DNA from 3 places in the Mesorhizobium sp. 113-3-9 genome. Region 2 is predicted to be linked to each of the others. Evidence: predicted binding sites of a transcription regulator. Region 2 holds the regulator's gene; each other region holds the start of a gene.
The links. The regulator PhoB, encoded in region 2, activates phosphate uptake and scavenging genes when phosphate is short. The targets are predictions, from matches to a motif close to TGTCATNNANCTGTCAT.
Positions count from the first base shown of each region.

Region 1: the regulator PhoB is predicted to act here: its motif matches at 2,395-2,411, upstream of MesoLj_RS26915 (LTA synthase family protein).
Region 3: the regulator PhoB is predicted to act here: its motif matches at 2,970-2,986, upstream of MesoLj_RS17030 (acid phosphatase).

Region 1 is NZ_AP023246.1:5,475,392-5,481,047, reverse strand. It holds gene MesoLj_RS26920 (pilus assembly protein) at 1-382, shown strand, start outside; gene MesoLj_RS26915 (LTA synthase family protein) at 428-2,356, opposite strand; gene fabD (ACP S-malonyltransferase) at 2,636-3,583, shown strand; gene fabG (3-oxoacyl-[acyl-carrier-protein] reductase) at 3,643-4,380, shown strand; gene MesoLj_RS26900 (acyl carrier protein) at 4,580-4,816, shown strand; gene fabF (beta-ketoacyl-ACP synthase II) at 4,851-5,656, shown strand, end outside.
Region 2 is NZ_AP023246.1:1,640,158-1,645,813, reverse strand. It holds gene MesoLj_RS07980 (ROK family transcriptional regulator) at 88-1,332, shown strand; gene phoB (phosphate regulon transcriptional regulator PhoB) at 1,671-2,360, opposite strand; gene phoU (phosphate signaling complex protein PhoU) at 2,483-3,190, opposite strand; gene pstB (phosphate ABC transporter ATP-binding protein PstB) at 3,216-4,019, opposite strand; gene pstA (phosphate ABC transporter permease PstA) at 4,016-4,867, opposite strand; gene pstC (phosphate ABC transporter permease subunit PstC) at 4,871-5,656, opposite strand, start outside.
Region 3 is NZ_AP023246.1:3,501,864-3,507,519, reverse strand. It holds gene MesoLj_RS17040 (hypothetical protein) at 1-236, opposite strand, end outside; gene MesoLj_RS17035 (DUF922 domain-containing Zn-dependent protease) at 392-952, shown strand; gene MesoLj_RS17030 (acid phosphatase) at 1,298-2,827, opposite strand; gene MesoLj_RS17025 (cytochrome-c peroxidase) at 3,027-4,313, shown strand; gene add (adenosine deaminase) at 4,320-5,312, opposite strand; gene MesoLj_RS17015 (SDR family oxidoreductase) at 5,436-5,656, opposite strand, start outside.

The sequences.
Region 1 (5,656 bases), 3.8 Mb from region 2:
ATTCAAGACGCCGGGCGTCAGCAAGATCGTCATGCTGCTTACCGATGGCGAGAACGTCGTCTATGGCGCCAGCAATCAGCCGACCAAGTCCGACTACACGTCCTATGGCTACCTGGCGGGTGGCCGCTTCGGGTCGGACAACCAGACGACGGCGGCCCGCAACGTCGACGGCTGGACCAAAAGCGTGTGCACGCAATTGAAGAACGAGGGCGTGCAGATCTACACGATGGTGCTGCAGTCCGACACCGCCGCCAACCGCACGCTCTACAGCGCCTGTGCTTCCAACCCGAGCGACTACTATGCCGTCAACGACCCGGCCAAACTGCCGAACGTCTTTCAGCAAATCGCCAACAAGTTCTCGAAGCTGCAACTCACGAACTGAGTGCTCGATATCGAGAGGGCTGCCGCATCTGAAGGATCGGAACCTTCAACTCGTATGGGCGACGACCTTGTCGACCGTCTCGGGGAAGAAGTCGGGTGCGGCATGGCGCTTGCCGAACATCATGTCGTACTGGATGAGCCGGAAATCGCGGATTGCCGGGTCGATCTCCTTTTGACGTGACCAATCGGGCGTGGCCTCGCCGGCCGGGGTCAGCAGCAGGTTGCGGTCGACGACGCGGTAGCGCTCCCGCATCCCGCCCAGGAAGCCCGTGTAGTAAGGATGGCTGATGCCGGCCGCAGTGAGGATATGATAGGGCAGGAATGCCGGGCTGACCGTGCCGAGATCCGCGACCGGACCGGAGCGGTTCGACCAGATGATCAGCGGTGTCTCGTGATGCTCAAGGGCGGCTTGCGGTGTCGGCTCCTTGCGTGGCGCGACGTTGTCCTTCAGGAAGCCGGTCTCGACATAGACCGGCCCCAGCGGCGGCAGATGGTCGCCGAAGAAGGCGACAATCGTCGGCCGATCGCGCTTCTTGGCCCATTCGATCAGCCGTTCAAGGCCGTGGTCCGCGTCGGCTGAACCCTCCGCGTAGCTCAGCAGCGAATCGCGCGCCCACTGGCTGATCGGCGCCTGCACGGCGTGGGTCGGGTTGTAGTAGCGGTTCGGTTCATACGGGCCATGGTTCTGCAGGCTGACCGCGAAGAAGAACACCGGATCGTCACTGGCGTCGGCTTCCCGGATGATCTCATCCGTCATCGCCGCGTCCGATGCCAGCGGTCCGCGCTTTTCCATGGGCGGCAGCGTCTCTTCCGACTTGAAATCGTTGAAACCGAAATCGGCGTACACCGCGCCTCGGTTCCAGAACCAGTTGGTGCCCGGATGGATGGCGCGCGCCCGGTAGCCCTCGCTCTTCAGGAAGGTCGCCATCGATGGTGTCGGCGTGCGCACATATTGCTGGTAGGGGATGCTGCCGGCCGGCAGGAAAGCGTTGGAAAAGCCGGTCAGCGCCTCGAATTCGATGTTTGCGGTCATGCCGCCGAATTCAGGCGAGAACATCGAACCGGAACGCAATGCCCGCACGGTGGGAATGGGATCCGGTGTGATGGTGACGCCGGGCAGCTTGGTCGGATCCCAGAAGGATTCGCTCATGACGATAATGATGTCTGGCTTTTCATCGGGCACCGAGGCCGTTATCTGCGGCCGGTCGATCGCCGCGATCGCCTTTTCCGTATAGCCCGGGGGTGCCGAGACATGGGCCATCGGCACGTTGAGCGCGAAGGCCAGCGCAAAGCCGTTGGAGGCGTAGTTTTCCTTCTGGTCCCACATGATCGGGATGATCTGCAGCCGATCCCTGGTCCATGAGAAAGTGGCGTAGTCCATGATCGAGACGAAGAAGGCGAGCAGCGGCACCGCCAGCGTCAGCCGGGCAAGGCGACCCTTGTGGCTGAGCGCGGGAACCTTGCGGCGCCACAGCCGCCAGCCATAGACGAGCAGCGACAGGCCGGCGACGATGCCGACGACCATGGCGAGCGCGGTCATCGGCCGTTCACGCACCAGGAGCGGCAACAGGGCGAAGATCTGGCGGGCGTAGAGGAAATCCGTCGGGTAGAGCGGATCGCCGAGATAGTGCGATTTCTGGTGGCCGACAAAGGCCAGCGAGAGCGTCAATGGCGCGACGATCATCAGGCTCTGGTGGCTGCGGCCGAACACAGCGTCGAGGCCGATCAGGATCAGCGCGAACACGACGATGGTCGTCCATCCCGGCTTGAGCGGCTGCAGGAAGAAGGAGACGGTGCCGGCAAAGTCACCGCGCACGATCAATTCGATGGCGAACACCAGGATGGTTGAGATCGCCAGGCTGATCAATCCGTAACGGACGACCGGCCATGTCCGGCCCGGCAGATAGCCGGTGGACGGATCGTCTTCTAGGAACTGAGGCGCGGCTTTACCGGCGCGTTTCGAACTCTTTGCCACTTTAACTTCCCACCCAGCGACAACCCAAGTCACGCGATTGTCATATAATTGTCACGCAAAGCTAGCGCCTGTGGCGGAAATAAGAAGAGCCAGCAAACGATTCGTGAGCGGTTTTCATCAGGTGTGATCGCCAAAAAGCCCTTTCGGAACAGGCACTCGGCGCATGGTTCGGATTTGGACACGGGTCCAGCCGGGCTTGACTTGGCGGGCTGCCTTGCGCCACAGGCAGGAAAAATTCGTGTTATCAGGCAAGCACAACCAGTCTTCGGGAGCCCTAGCATGGCCGTCGCATTCACCTTTCCGGGACAAGGCAGCCAGGCTGTCGGAATGGGCAAGGATCTTGCCGATGCCTTTCCGGAGGCGCGCAGGATATTCCAGGAAGTCGACGACGCGCTTGGCGAAAACCTGTCGAAGCTGATCTGGGAAGGTCCGGAAGAGACGTTGACGCTGACCGCCAATGCACAGCCGGCACTGATGGCGGTTTCGCTGGCTGCCGTGAGGGCGCTGGAAGCGCGCGGTTTCTCGCTGAAGGACAAGGTCGCCTATGTCGCCGGCCATTCGCTGGGCGAATATTCGGCCCTTGCCGCCGCCGGCTTTGTTTCCGTCGCCGATGCCGCCCGCCTGCTGCGCATTCGCGGCAACGCCATGCAGGCGGCGGTGCCGGCCGGCGAGGGCGCCATGGCGGCGATCATCGGACTGGAGCAGGCGGATGTCGAAGCTGCTTGCGCCGAGGCCGTGCAAGGGGCCGGCAAGGTCTGTCAGATCGCCAACGACAATGGCGGCGGCCAGCTGGTCATCTCCGGCGCCAAGGCCGCGGTCGAGCTGGCGGCGAAACTGTGCACCGAAAAGGGCGCCAAGCGGGCGCTGATGCTGCAGGTCTCGGCGCCCTTTCATTCCGCGTTGATGGCGCCGGCGGCGAACGTCATGCGCGACGCGCTCGCCGGGGTGGCGAAGAACGCGCCGGCGGTCCCCGTGGTGTCCAACGTCACCGTGACCCCGACCAGCGATCCGGATGAGATCGCCCGGCGCCTAGTCGAGCAGATAACCGGCCGCGTGCGTTGGCGCGAAACGGTGGAATGGTTCGGCGCCAACGGCGTCGCGACGCTTTACGAGATCGGCGCCGGCAAGGTGCTGTCGGGCCTGGCACGGCGCATCAACCGCGATATCGCTACATCGGCTGTCGGCACGTCGGCCGATGTTGAGGCGGCACTGGCCGCACTTGCATAATACACTGGCGATTTGACCCCTTCCGTGTGAAGGGTGTTTTCTCAGATCAGGAGACAAAAATGTTCGAACTGACCGGCCGCAAGGCGCTCGTCACCGGCGCATCGGGAGGCATCGGCGAGGCGATCGCCCGCGTGCTGCATGCGCAAGGCGCCATTGTCGGCCTGCACGGCACCCGCATCGAGAAACTCGAGACACTGGCCGCCGAACTCGGCGATCGGGTAAAGCTGTTTCCGGCCAATCTGGCGAATCGCGACGAGGTCAAGGCGCTTGGCCAGAAGGCGGAGGCCGATCTCGAAGGCGTCGACATCCTGGTCAACAATGCCGGCATTACCAAGGACGGGCTGTTCGTGCGCATGTCGGACGCCGATTGGGATAGCGTGATCGAAGTCAATCTGACCGCCGTTTTCCGGCTGACGCGCGAACTCACCCATCCGATGATGCGCCGCCGCCATGGCCGCATCATCAACATCACCTCGGTGGTTGGTGTCACGGGCAATCCCGGCCAAACCAACTACTGCGCCTCCAAGGCCGGCATGATCGGCTTCTCCAAGTCGCTGGCGCAGGAGATCGCCACCCGCAACATCACCGTCAACTGCGTTGCCCCGGGCTTCATCGAATCGGCGATGACCGACAAGCTCAACGACAAGCAGAAAGAGGCGATCATGGCGGCGATCCCGACGCGCCGCATGGGATCGAGTGTTGAAGTGGCGTCCGCCGTCGCCTACCTCGCCTCCAACGAAGCCGCCTACGTCACCGGGCAGACCATCCATGTCAACGGTGGCATGGCCATGATTTGACCAGACATGGCGGGGTTGTGAAAAGAGACCATTTCACCTTGGACCTCGGCCATTTTTCGTGTAATGCGGCCCGCAACCCGGCGGTTCGGGCAAAAACCGGTCCGTGGCCGTTGCGTTTCCGGCAGGACCATCTTTCAGCTTGATTAGCGGCATTCTGCCCGCTAACGAAGACAGACAAACAAAAGACGAGGATGCCCAAATGAGTGACACCGCAGAGCGCGTCAAGAAGATCGTCATCGAGCACCTTGGCGTCGATGCCGACAAAGTGACGGAGCAGGCGAGCTTCATCGATGATCTGGGCGCTGACAGCCTCGATACGGTCGAACTCGTCATGGCGTTCGAAGAAGAGTTTGGCGTCGAGATTCCCGACGACGCGGCCGAGACCATCCTGACCGTCGGCGATGCCGTAAAGTACATCGACAAGGCTTCGGCCTGACGCTTTCCGCAGTCATCACCGGGGAGGACCTGCGATGAGGCGTGTCGTCGTCACGGGCCTTGGGTTGTTGTCGCCGTTCGGCATGGGCTTTGAGCACAGCTGGAAGGAACTTCTGACCGGCCGCAGCGCCGCCAAGCGCATCACCGAGTTCGAGGTGGAGGATCTTGCCTGCAAGGTCGCCCACGTCATTCCGCGTGGTGACGGCAGCAATGCTACCTTCAATCCAGAGGCCGTGCTCGAGCCTAAGGAATTGCGCAAGATCGGCGACTTCATCCTGTACGGGATTGCCGCCGCCGACGAGGCGCTGAAGGATTCCGGCTGGGAGCCCAAGACGCATGAGGAGCAGTGCGCCACCGGCGTGCTCATCGGGTCCGGCATTGGCGGCATCGAGGGCATCGCCGAGAACGCGATAATCCTCAAGGAGCGCGGTCCGCGTCGCATCAGCCCCTTCTTCATTCCTGGCCAGATCATCAATCTTGTCTCTGGCCAGGTTTCGATCCGGCACGGGCTGAAAGGCCCGAACCATGCCGTCGTCACTGCCTGTTCGACCGGCGCGCACGCCATTGGCGATGCTGCCCGGCTGATCATGTGGGGTGATGCCGACGTGATGGTCGCCGGTGGCGCCGAAGCGCCGGTGACGCGGCTGTCGATCGCGGGCTTCGCCGCCTGTCGGGCGCTGTCGACCGAGCGCAATGACACGCCGCAGACGGCCTCGCGTCCCTATGACCGTGACCGGGACGGCTTCGTCATGGGCGAGGGCGCCGGTGTCGTGGTGCTGGAAGAACTCGAGCATGCCAAGGCGCGCGGGGCGAAAATCTACGCTGAGGTGACTGGTTACGG
Region 2 (5,656 bases):
CAGCCGCTTCTGCCAGTATTTGCCCCAGTCGCCGGCAGTGTTCGAGGGGCAGTAAGAACCGCGGCGACGGGGAGGATGTGGGAAAGTATGTCGGTCGGAATCCGCCACGACGATCTGCGCCGGCGCAACCGCGCCATGGTGATTGCGGCCGTGCGCCGGGCCGGCCAACCGTCGCGCACCGAGATCGCCGCGACCACCGGCCTCAGCCATTCGACCATATCGGCGATCTCTTCGGACCTGATCGGCGAAGGCATCCTGGTCGAGGGCAAGCCGAGCGAGGCCGGTGCGCTCAAACGCGGCAGGCCACAGGTCGGCCTCGGCCTCAACCCGGAGGCCGCGGCCATCATGACTGTGGTGCTGTCGCTGAATTTCCTGTCCGTCGCCGTCATCGACTATGCCGGCCAGGTGATATCGGAGGAACAGCGCCGGCTGGACACGCTGACCATGTCGCGCGAGGCGCTGATCGGTGAATGCGTCGCCATTGTACGGCGCCGCCTCGAGGATCCCGATATCGACGTGCGCAGCGTCGCCCGCATCGCACTGGCGATCCAGGGGATCACCGACACCGAGGCCAGGGCCATGCTGTGGTCGCCGATCACGCCGCAGACCGACATCGCCTTCGCCGACATACTGGAAGCCGAGTTCGGCATCCCGGCCACCATGGAGAACGACTGCAACATGATGGCGGTGGCGCTGCGCTGGCGCGACCCCGAACGCTACCGCGACGACTTCATCGCCATCCTTTTGTCGCACGGCATCGGCATGGGCCTGGTGCTGAAGGGCGAGCTGTTCACCGGCACCCATTCGTCGGGCGGCGAGTTCGGCCACATGATCCATCGGCCAGGCGGCGCGCTCTGCCGCTGCGGGCGGCGCGGCTGCGTCGAGGCCTATGCCGGCAACTACGCCATCTGGCGCAATGCCAGGCAGCTTGGCGAGGACACCGAACCGGTCGCCGACGTCAGCGACGCGCAGATGCGGGCATTGGCGACGACGGCACGGGAACGGGCCGGGCCCGAGCGCGAAGCCTATCGCAAGGCCGGCGAAGCACTGGGTTATGGCCTCGGCAGCCTGTTCGCGCTGATCGATCCCGCCCCCGTGGCCATGGTCGGCGTCAGCGCCGCCGCCTTCGACCTGATCGAGCCGGCATTGCGCGAGGCGATCGCCCAGACCGCCGGCGGCCAGCACTCGAAATCGATTTCGTTCGACACCGAACCGAACGAGTTGCCCCTGATCCGCGAGGGCTGCGCCATGCGCGCACTGACCTTCGTCGATCAGGAGATCTTCGCGCCGGGCGTGCAGGCAAGAGGCAGTGCCGGGAAGAGCGTTGCCTGAGCTGGCATTCGTCGTTGATGCCGTAGACCCTCGCTTACTTGGAGATTGGCCGTCGTCATCCGTGGGCGGAGCAGGAGCGAAGCTCCGTCGCGGAGACCCTGGGATCCATTCCGTGACCTATGCCACGCAGTGCAGCGGAGCAGGATTTGCGCCGTGGCAACGCTTTGAGGTCGCGGCATGGATCCTTGGGCTGCAGAGCAGCTCCAGGGGTCCGCGCCGCGTCGCTGCGCTCCTTTGCTCGCCCAAGGATACGAAGCCATGAGCGTCTCAGCCAATTGTCAATGCGTGTGACCCGGGAGTGGACACATTCAACCGATCAACGCTTCCGCCTCAAGGCTCTAATCTTCCCTGATCGCGTAGCCTGCCCCACGGATGGTGCGGATGACGTCGGGCATGCGGCCATTGTTGACCGCCTTGCGCAGGCGGCCGACATGCACGTCCACGGTGCGCTCGTCGATATAGATCGTCTCACCCCAGACATTGTCGAGCAGTTGGCTGCGCGAGAAGACGCGGCCGGGATGGCGCATCATGAATTCCAGAAGGCGGAATTCGGTCGGCCCGAGCCGGATCTCGCTCTTCTTGCGGTAGACCCGGTGCGATTCACGGTCGAGCACGATGTCGCCGACCTTGAGCACGCTGGACAGCACTTCCGGCTTGGCGCGGCGCAGCAGCGCCTTGACGCGGGCCATGAATTCCGGCGTCGAGAACGGCTTGACCAGATAGTCGTCGGCACCGGTCGAAAGGCCGCGCACGCGGTCGCTTTCTTCACCCCGCGCGGTAAGCATGATGATCGGCAGCCGTTCGGTCTCGGGCCGCATTCTTAGCCGGCGACAGAGTTCGATGCCGGACACCGCCGGTACCATCCAGTCGAGCACCAGGAGATCGGGCACGTTCTCCTGCAGCCGGATTTCGGCTTCATCGCCGCGGGTTACCACCTCGACCTGATAACCTTCCGATTCCAGATTGTAGCGGAGGAGCACGCCGAGCGGCTCCTCGTCCTCCACCACCATGATGCGTGGTGCGATCATTGACTGGTCACCTCTAAAGCAATCCCAGGAAAAAATATGTAGCGGTTTTCCATCCTGAATTGCGTGAAACAAAGAGATAGAGCGGTTCGGCGTTTCCGCGAAACGCTGAACCGCTCCAACGCTCAAGCCGCCGGCGCCGACATCGCCGTCTCGTCCTGTTTGGGGCGGTTGGCGGGCAGTTGCGTGCCGGTCAGGACATAGTACGCGTTCTCGGCGATGTTGGTCACATGGTCGCCGATGCGTTCGAGATTCTTGGCGCAGAACAACAGATGCGTGCAAGCGGTGATGTTGCGCGGATCCTCCATCATGTAGGTCAGCAGTTCGCGGAACACCGAGGTGTACTTGACGTCGATGCGTTCGTCGTCGGCGCGCAGCTTCGCAAGCGCGGCGGCGTCGCGCGCCGCATACTCCTCGATCACGCCCTGCACCTGGATCAGCACCAGCTGCGCCATGGCGTCGATGGAATGCGACAGGTCGCGCGGCGTTGCGTTGAGACCGACGGTGCCGACGCGCTTGGCGATGTTCTTGGCAAGGTCGCCAATGCGTTCGAGGTCGCCGGCCATGCGGATCGACCCGACGACATGGCGCAGATCGTCGGCCATCGGCTGGCGCTTGGCGATCAGCGTGATGGCGCGATCGTCGAGTTCGCGCTGGCGCGCATCCATGATGGCGTCGTCGGAGACTACGCGCTGTGCCAGCGCGTTGTCGGAATTCAGCAGCGCCTTGGTGGCGCCGCCGACCATCGAACCGGCGAGATCGCCCATGTCGCTGATCAGCCTGCTGATCTGTCCGAGATCCTCGTCGAAGGCTGCGACTGTATGTTCGGCCATGATCCTGGTCCTCGTATGCGTGCGATCAGCCGAAGCGGCCGGTGATGTAGTCTTGCGTGCGCTTCTCGCGAGGCGACGTGAAGATCTTCTCGGTGCGGTCGAATTCGACCAGTTCGCCAAGATACATGAAGGCGGTCTGCTTCGAGACGCGCGCCGCCTGCTGCATGTTGTGGGTGACGATGACGATCGTGTAGTCGGCCTGCAGCTCGTCGATCAGTTCCTCGATCTTGGCGGTCGACAGCGGATCAAGCGCGGAGGCCGGCTCGTCGAGCAGGATGACCTCCGGCTTCACCGCCACCGTGCGGGCGATGCACAGCCGCTGCTGCTGGCCGCCCGACAGGCTGAGGCCGCTGGCATTGAGCTTGTCCTTGACCTCGGTCCACAAAGCGGCGCGCTTCAGCGCCTGCTCGACACGACCGTCCATCTCGGCCTTGCTGATCTTCTCATAGAGCCTGACGCCGAAGGCGATGTTCTCGTAGATCGACATCGGGAACGGCGTCGGCTTCTGGAACACCATGCCGATTTTGGTGCGCAAAAGGTTGAGGTCCTGCGAGCGGTCGAGAACGTTCTGGCCGTCGAGCAGCACCTGGCCCTCCGCGGTCTGCTTGGGGTAGAGCTCGTAGATGCGGTTGAAGACGCGCAGCAGCGTCGACTTTCCGCAACCGGAAGGGCCGATGAAGGCGGTGACGCTGCGCTCGGGCAGCGACAGCGTGATATCCTTCAGCGCCTTCGATTGGCCGTAGTAGAAGTTGAGGTTCTTGACCTCGATCTTGGCCTTGGCCGCCGCCTCGGCGGCGATCGTCATGTCTGGAGACAACATCTGGCTCATTTGTCCTCTCTGCGTCCGGTCAGGCTGCGCGCAAAGATGCTGAGCGCGAGAACCGTCAATGTGATTATGAGTGCGCCGGTCCAGGCCAGCTGCTGCCATTCCTCGTAGGGACTGAGAGCGAACTGGAAGATGGTGACTGGCAGGCTGGCCATCGGCGCGTTGAGATTGCTGGACCAGAACTGGTTGTTCAGCGCCGTGAAAAGAAGGGGTGCGGTCTCGCCGGAGATGCGGGCGATGGCCAGCAATATGCCGGTGACGATGCCGGAAAGCGCCGCGCGATAGGCAACCGAACGGATGACCACCCAGCGCGGCGCGCCGATCGCGGTGCCGGCTTCGCGCAACGCGTTCGGCACCAGATTGAGCATGTCCTCGGTGGTGCGCACGACCACCGGGATGACCAGGATGGCCAGCGCGACGGCACCGGCGATCGCCGAGAAATGCCCCATCGGCCGCACCATCAGCTCATAGACGAACAGGCCAATGATGATCGATGGCGCCGACAGAAGGATGTCGTTGATGAAGCGCACCACGGTGGTGAGCTTCGAGAAGCGGCCGTATTCAGCCATGTAGGTGCCTGCCAGAACGCCGATCGGCGTACCGACGATGATGCCGATGATGGTCATCACGATGCTGCCGTAGATGGCGTTGAGCAGGCCGCCGGCGTCACCGGGCGGCGGAGTCATTTCCGTGAAGACCGACAGCGAGACCCCCGACAGGCCCTTGTAGAGCAGTGCGCCAAGGATCAGCGCCAGCCAGGCGAGGCCGATGCCGGCGGCGACGACGCACAGCGTCATCATCACGCCATTCTTGCGCTTGCGGCTTTGGTGAAGCGATGTGGCTGTCGACATCGGTCAGGCTCCCGTGCGGGCATCGATGCGCATCAGCATGTAGCGTGCGATGGCAAGGATCAGGAAGGTGATAACGAACAGGATCAGGCCGAGCGCGACCAGCGACGAGGTGTAGAGATCGCCGACGGCTTCGGTGAATTCGTTGGCGATGGTCGCGGAGATGGTGGTTGCCGGTGCGAACAGCGACGTCGAGATGCGGTGGGCGTTGCCGATGACGAAGGTCACCGCCATTGTTTCACCAAGCGCGCGGCCGAGAGCCAGCATGACGCCGCCCATGATGCCGATGCGCGTGTAGGGAATGACGACCCGGCGCGTCACCTCCCAGGTCGTGCAGCCGATCCCGTAGGCCGATTCCTTCAGCACAGATGGCACCGTGTCGAACACGTCCTTGGTGATCGAGGTGATGAAAGGCAGGATCATGATGGCCAGGATCATCGCCGAGGTGAGCAGGCCGATGCCGTAAGGGGGGCCAGCGAACAGGCTGTTGAGGCCCGGAATACCGTGGAACACGCTGATGATGAAAGGCTGTACGGTCGTCTGCAGGAACGGTGCCAGCACGAACAGGCCCCAGATACCATAGATGATCGAAGGGATACCGGCCAGCAATTCCACCGCCATGCCGATCGGGCGCCGAAGCGGGCGCGGGCAAAGCTCGGTGAGGAAGATGGCGATGCCGATGCCGAGCGGCACGGCAATCAGGATGGCGATTGCCGAGGTGATGATGGTGCCGTAGATCGGGGCCAGCGCACCGAACTTCTCCGTCACCGGGTTCCAGCTTTCGCTGGTCAG
Region 3 (5,656 bases), 1.9 Mb from region 2:
GATTCCGGTTGCTGGCCGGCCGTGCCGAGGTCATAGCTCAGCACCGGCGTGTCGAAACAGGCCAGCATCAGATGCGCGTCGCCTTTCGGCCCGCCGCAGACCGAGGCGGTCAGCACACTGCCCCCCTCGTCTTCCTCCATCTTGGCACTCCAGCCGCCGCAAGACGCGGCAAAAGCCGGCTGCGCGGCCTGCAATGCGGCCACGGCACCGGCGACGACGAGATATCCCGCTTTCATGATTTCCCCCAATGACTCAGCCGCGACATTTGCAGCCCCCACCGGCAACATATAGGAAAAGTGGCCCGGTGGCATCGCCTGTTCGGCACCGCCGCCCGGTCCCGGCCTGGAGAGAGTTTGTGTCGAGAGTTCGTCCTTGTGTTTTGCTGGCCGCCATGCTGGCCTTGCCGGTCACCGCCCATGCTGAGTGGAAGCCGGTCGAGAAGGTCGAGACCTACGCCATTTCGGGCCAGTCCGGGATCGAGCTCTACCGGTCGATCGGCGAGAACGGGCCGAATGTCGGCACTACCCGCGCCATCGCCTACACCAACTTCAAGCTGACCTGGGGGGTCAGGGACTACAAGCCCAGGGGCAAGGACTGCGTGCTGACGGCGGGGAAGCCGAAACTGGTCATCACCTACACCTTGCCAAGCCCTTCCGCGCCGCTGCCGCCGGCCGTCCAGAAGAACTGGGAAGTGTTCATCGCCGGCGTCAGCGCCCATGAGAAGGTGCATGGCGCCAGCATGATACAGATGGTCCATGACATCGAAGCCGCGACAGACGGCCTGACTATCACTGATGATCCCAAATGCAGCAAGACCAGGGCCGAGGTGGTCCGCCGGCTCGACGCGATCTCGAAGGCGAGGATACAGGGCAGCCGCGATTTCGACCGCGTCGAGTTCGGCCAGGGCGGCAATCTGCAGAAGCTTGTGCTAGCCTTGGTGAGCGGTCCCTGACTGTCATCATCGCGGCTCCATCAGGTCCGGTCCTCAAGCCCCCGACGCCATGGCGCGGTCACCACGGTGGCAAATGGCGCCTTTCCTCTCCCCTCCGGAGCAGGGCAATCGCATATGAGTTTTTACGAAGAGGACCCCCACCCTAACCCTCCCCACAAGGGGGAGGGAACGCTGCCGCTTTTCTGGCTTCGGACCTGGACACTTCGTAGAGATCGGCGCCGACCCACTTCCCCTCCCCCTTGTGGGGAGGGGTTAGGGGTGGGGGTACGTGCCGGGCAAACCTTCGGGAAGTTTCCATATGCGATTGCCCTGCCCTCCGGAGGGAGAGGAAGGGCGCCAACCAACCTACCGGCTCAGATCAAGCGCGGCGCTCAAATCGCCCATCGGCGGCTGGTCGTTGTTGCGCAGCGCCTTGTCGCGGGCGACGATGCCTGAAAGCACCGGCAGGTCGTAGCGCGCGGTGATGAAGCGCAGGATCGACGTCGTGTCGTATTGCGTGTGGTCGACCGTGCCCATCTTCGCGTAGGGCGAGATGATGAAGGCCGGGACGCGGTTGCCCGGGCCCCAGCGGTCGGCCTTGGGCGGCGCGACATGATCCCAGAAGCCGCCATTCTCGTCATAGGTCACGACGACCAGCATGTGGCTCCATTGTGGGCTCTTCTCCAGATGCGCGACGAGGTCGGCCAGATGCTGGTCGCCCGATGTCACATCGGCATAGCCGCTGTGTTCGTTGAGATTGCCTTGCGGCTTGTAGAAGCTGACAGAAGGCAGCTTGCCGTCATCGATCGCCTTGATGAATTCGGAACCGTCGAGACCGCCATCCCTGAGATGCGCGGTGCGCGCGGCGGTGCCCGGCGCATAGGCGGCGAAATAGTTGAACGGCTGGTGGTGGTACTGGAAGTTCGGCACCGGCGTCGCGTTCTTGCCGTCGAGCGTTGCCTGCCAGGCGCCGGCATACCAGGCCCAGTCGATCCCCTTCAGCGACAGCAGGTCGCCGATGGTGATGTCGTGCTGCGGCGGCAGCGTCGTCGGCTGCGCCGGGTCGGCCAGCGCCTTGTCGCCGCCTTCGACGGGCTTGTTGGCGCTCGGCTGGTAAGGCGGCTGCATGGTGTTGACGGCATAGAAGTCGGGCGTGATGGCGCCGTCATTGACGAATTTCGGCACGCCGCCAAGGGCGGAGGGTGGCGAGTTGTCGGCCACCTTCAGCGTCTTGCCATCGGCCTCGACGACGGCGATCTGGCCCTTCACCGGGCTGGTATCGGCGTTTGGATAGACCGGGGCGCAGGCGCAGGCGAGCTGGAAATGGTTGAGGAAGGAGCCGCCAAAGGCGCCCTGGAAGAAATTGTCGGCCAGCACGTATTTCTTCGCCACCGCCCACATCGGCAGGCCGGAGCCGTCATAATGGCCCATGACCAGACCGCCTGAATCGGCCCAGGCGGCGAACTTGTCGTTCCGGCCGCCATCGATCTGCATCTGCTCCTGGTAGAAGCGGTGCCAGAGGTCGCGGGTGACGACGGAGGTCTTCTCGTTGAAGCCGCTTGCGTCGTCGATGGCGAAGCTGGCGTTGCTCAGATGCGCCGACTGCGCCTCGGTCACCACAGGCGTCACGCCCTTGGCGGTCAGCCCGCCCCAGGCCGGCGGCAATTCGGCAAGCGGCTTGCCGTCGCGGTCGAGCTGGCGCGCCTGGTCGGCCGAGACATTGGCCAGCCCGTTGGCGCCGGGGAAGCCGCCATAGAGATTATCGAAGCTGCGGTTCTCGGCATAGATGACGACGACAGTATCGATCTTGTCGTAGCCGGGAGGGGCGGCGTTGGCAGCGCTGGCGAACGATGCCAGGGCGGTGGAGGCCAGGAAAAGCGAACTGAAGGGCCGCATCAAGGAGTCCTCATGGCTAAGGGGGATGGCTAGAGGCGTCGTGCATGGCCGGTGGCCGCGCACGCAAAGAGCTACGTCGATGCCTTGTCACCTTTGTGACACTTGCCTCGCCCGCGAACACGGTTTCGTGAAGAACGGGAGCAGTCATCAATCCGTTGCAGTGCGACCCTAACTGCGGAGCGAAATGGACTGGGAAGCGATGACGACGGGACGAGGCAAACGCCTGATGATCGCGGCCGCTGCCGCCTCGTTGTTCGGCCTCGCCCTCGCCTGGCCGCAAACCCTTGTCCATGCCGGATCCGGCAGCGTCCACCCCGGCCCGCTATCGCGTGCCGATGCCTTCGCGCGGGCGCAGGCGCTGACCGCGCTTGGCCGAAAAATGTTCTTCGATCCGGCGCTGTCCGCCTCGGGCAAGCAGGCCTGTTCGTCCTGCCATGACCCGCACCATGCCTTCGGCCCGGCCTCGGCCACGCCGGTCGAGATGGGCGGTCCGAATCTCGACCAACCAGGCGTACGCGCCGTGCCGTCGCTGCGCTATCTCCAGGCCGCGCCCGCCTTCACCGAGCATTTCTACGATTCCGAGGACGAGGGCGATGAGAGCGTCGACAATGGCCCGACCGGCGGCCTGACCTGGGACGGCCGGGCCGACCATGGCAAGGACCAGGCGAAAATCCCCCTGCTCTCGCCCTTCGAGATGGCCAACAAGGACGGGGCCGCCGTCACATCGGCCTTGCGCAAATCAGCCTATGCCGGTGAGTTCAAGGCCGCCTTCGGCGACGACGTGTTCGACCACCCGGGCGATGCCTTCGACGCCGCCGCCGAGGCGCTCGGCACATTCGAGCAGAGTGCGCCTGATTTCTATCCCTATTCCAGCCGCTACGACGCCTTCCTTGCCGGCAAGGCCGAGCTGACGGCGCGGGAATTGCGCGGCCGCGCGCTGTTCGAGGACGAGGCCAAGGGCAATTGCGCCAGCTGCCATCTCAGCGAACCGGCCAATGACGGCGAGCCGCCGCAATTCACCGATTTTGGCCTGATCGCCATCGCCGTGCCGCGCAACGCGGCAATTCCCGCCAATGCCGATCCCGCCTATGTCGATCTCGGCCTCTGCGGCCCGCTGCGCACCGACTTCAAGGGCCGGGCCGAGTTTTGCGGCCTGTTCAAGACACCGACCCTGCGCAACGTCGCGCTGCGCAAGAGCTTCTTCCACAACGGCACCTTCCACACGCTGCGCGACGCTGTCGCCTTCTACGCCAGCCGTGATACCGATCCCGGCCATTGGTACCCCAGAAATGCCGATGGTACGGTCCGGCAATATGATGATCTGCCAAAGGCTTACTGGCCGAACTTGAATCAGGATCCGCCCTTCAACGGCAAAAAGCCCGGCGACAAGCCGGCGCTGACCGACGCCGAGATCGACGACATTGTCGCGTTCCTGCAGACGCTGACGGACGCGGATCAGCAGGCCGGGACGGTGCCTGCGAACTGAACCTTGCTAGCTTCGCCAGGCCGCCAGATCGGCCAGGATCCGTGCCTTCAGCGCGGGGTCGGCGTAGCTCGCCTGCACCGATGTCGCGGCGAGCTGGCGGATGGTTTCGTCGTCCCAGGCGAAGGCCTCGGCGCAAGCGGCGTAGGATGCTTCAAGCGTGGTGTCGAGCAGTGCCGGATCGTCGGTGTTGATGGAGACCGGGACACCGGCCTTGCGCAGGGCGTCGAGCGGATGTTGCGCCAACGAGGGATAGACGCCGAGCGCCAGGTTGGAGACCGGACAGATGCCGAGCGGAATCTGTCTTTGCGCCAGCAAGTCGACAAGGTCCGGATCCTCGATCGCCCGCACGCCGTGGTCGATGCGGTCGGCACCGAGCAGCTCGATTGCGTCGCGAACGCCTTCCGGCCCGCTCGACTCGCCGGCGTGAACCGTGCGCCGCAAACCCGCCGCGCCGGCACGGCGAAACGCCTCGGCGAAGCGTGGGCCGGTGCGGCCGGCAGCCGCTTCGTTGCCGTCGATCGACAAGGCAACGACACGGCCGTGCCTGATGTCGATCAGCAGCTCCACCAGCTCGATCGCTTCCGCCGCCGACTGGGTGCGAAGCAGGCTGACGCAAAGCCCGACCGGCGGGTGCCCATCCTGTTCGGCGGCCGCGAAACCCGCATCGAACGCGTCGATCATCCCCCGAATGTCTTTGTGCCAATGCGGCCAGTGCGTCGGGTTGACGATGACGTCGGCGTAGCGCACGCCGCTTCGGCCCATGCGCTGCGCGAACTTGTAGGCCGTGGTCGCGAGCTGCTCGCGCGTGCGAAAAGTCCCGCACAACCAGTCGAGCATCTCGAGAAAACTCTTGAGGTCATGGGCTTCGAACAGCCTGTCGCGCGGCGCGCGCAGCGCAATGCCGGCTTCCTCGCAGTTCCTGACCACATCGTCGGCCTCGAAGCAGCCCTCGATATGGATGTGCACTTCGGCTTTCGGCAGTCCGATGAAGTCGGTCAATGATGCCTCCCCTCTTGGCCGGCACCATCAAACCATGAAACTGTCGCTGTCGGTTTCAAGAAATGATTGAAAGTACTGCGCACGGGCCGCGAGACTGGCGGCGCCTGGCCCCAGGCCGGCGCCTCACAGCGCCCGGATGACACCCCCATCGACACGAATGTTCTGGCCGGTGATATAGCCCGCACCCTCCGATGCCAGGAAGGCGATGGTCGCGGCGATCTCCTCCGATGTGCCGTAGCGCTGCATCGGCACGTTGTCGCGGCGCTCCTCGGTGGCCGGCAGGCTGTCGATCCAGCCGGGCAGCACATTGTTCATGCGCACATTGTCGGCGGCGTAGGTGTTGG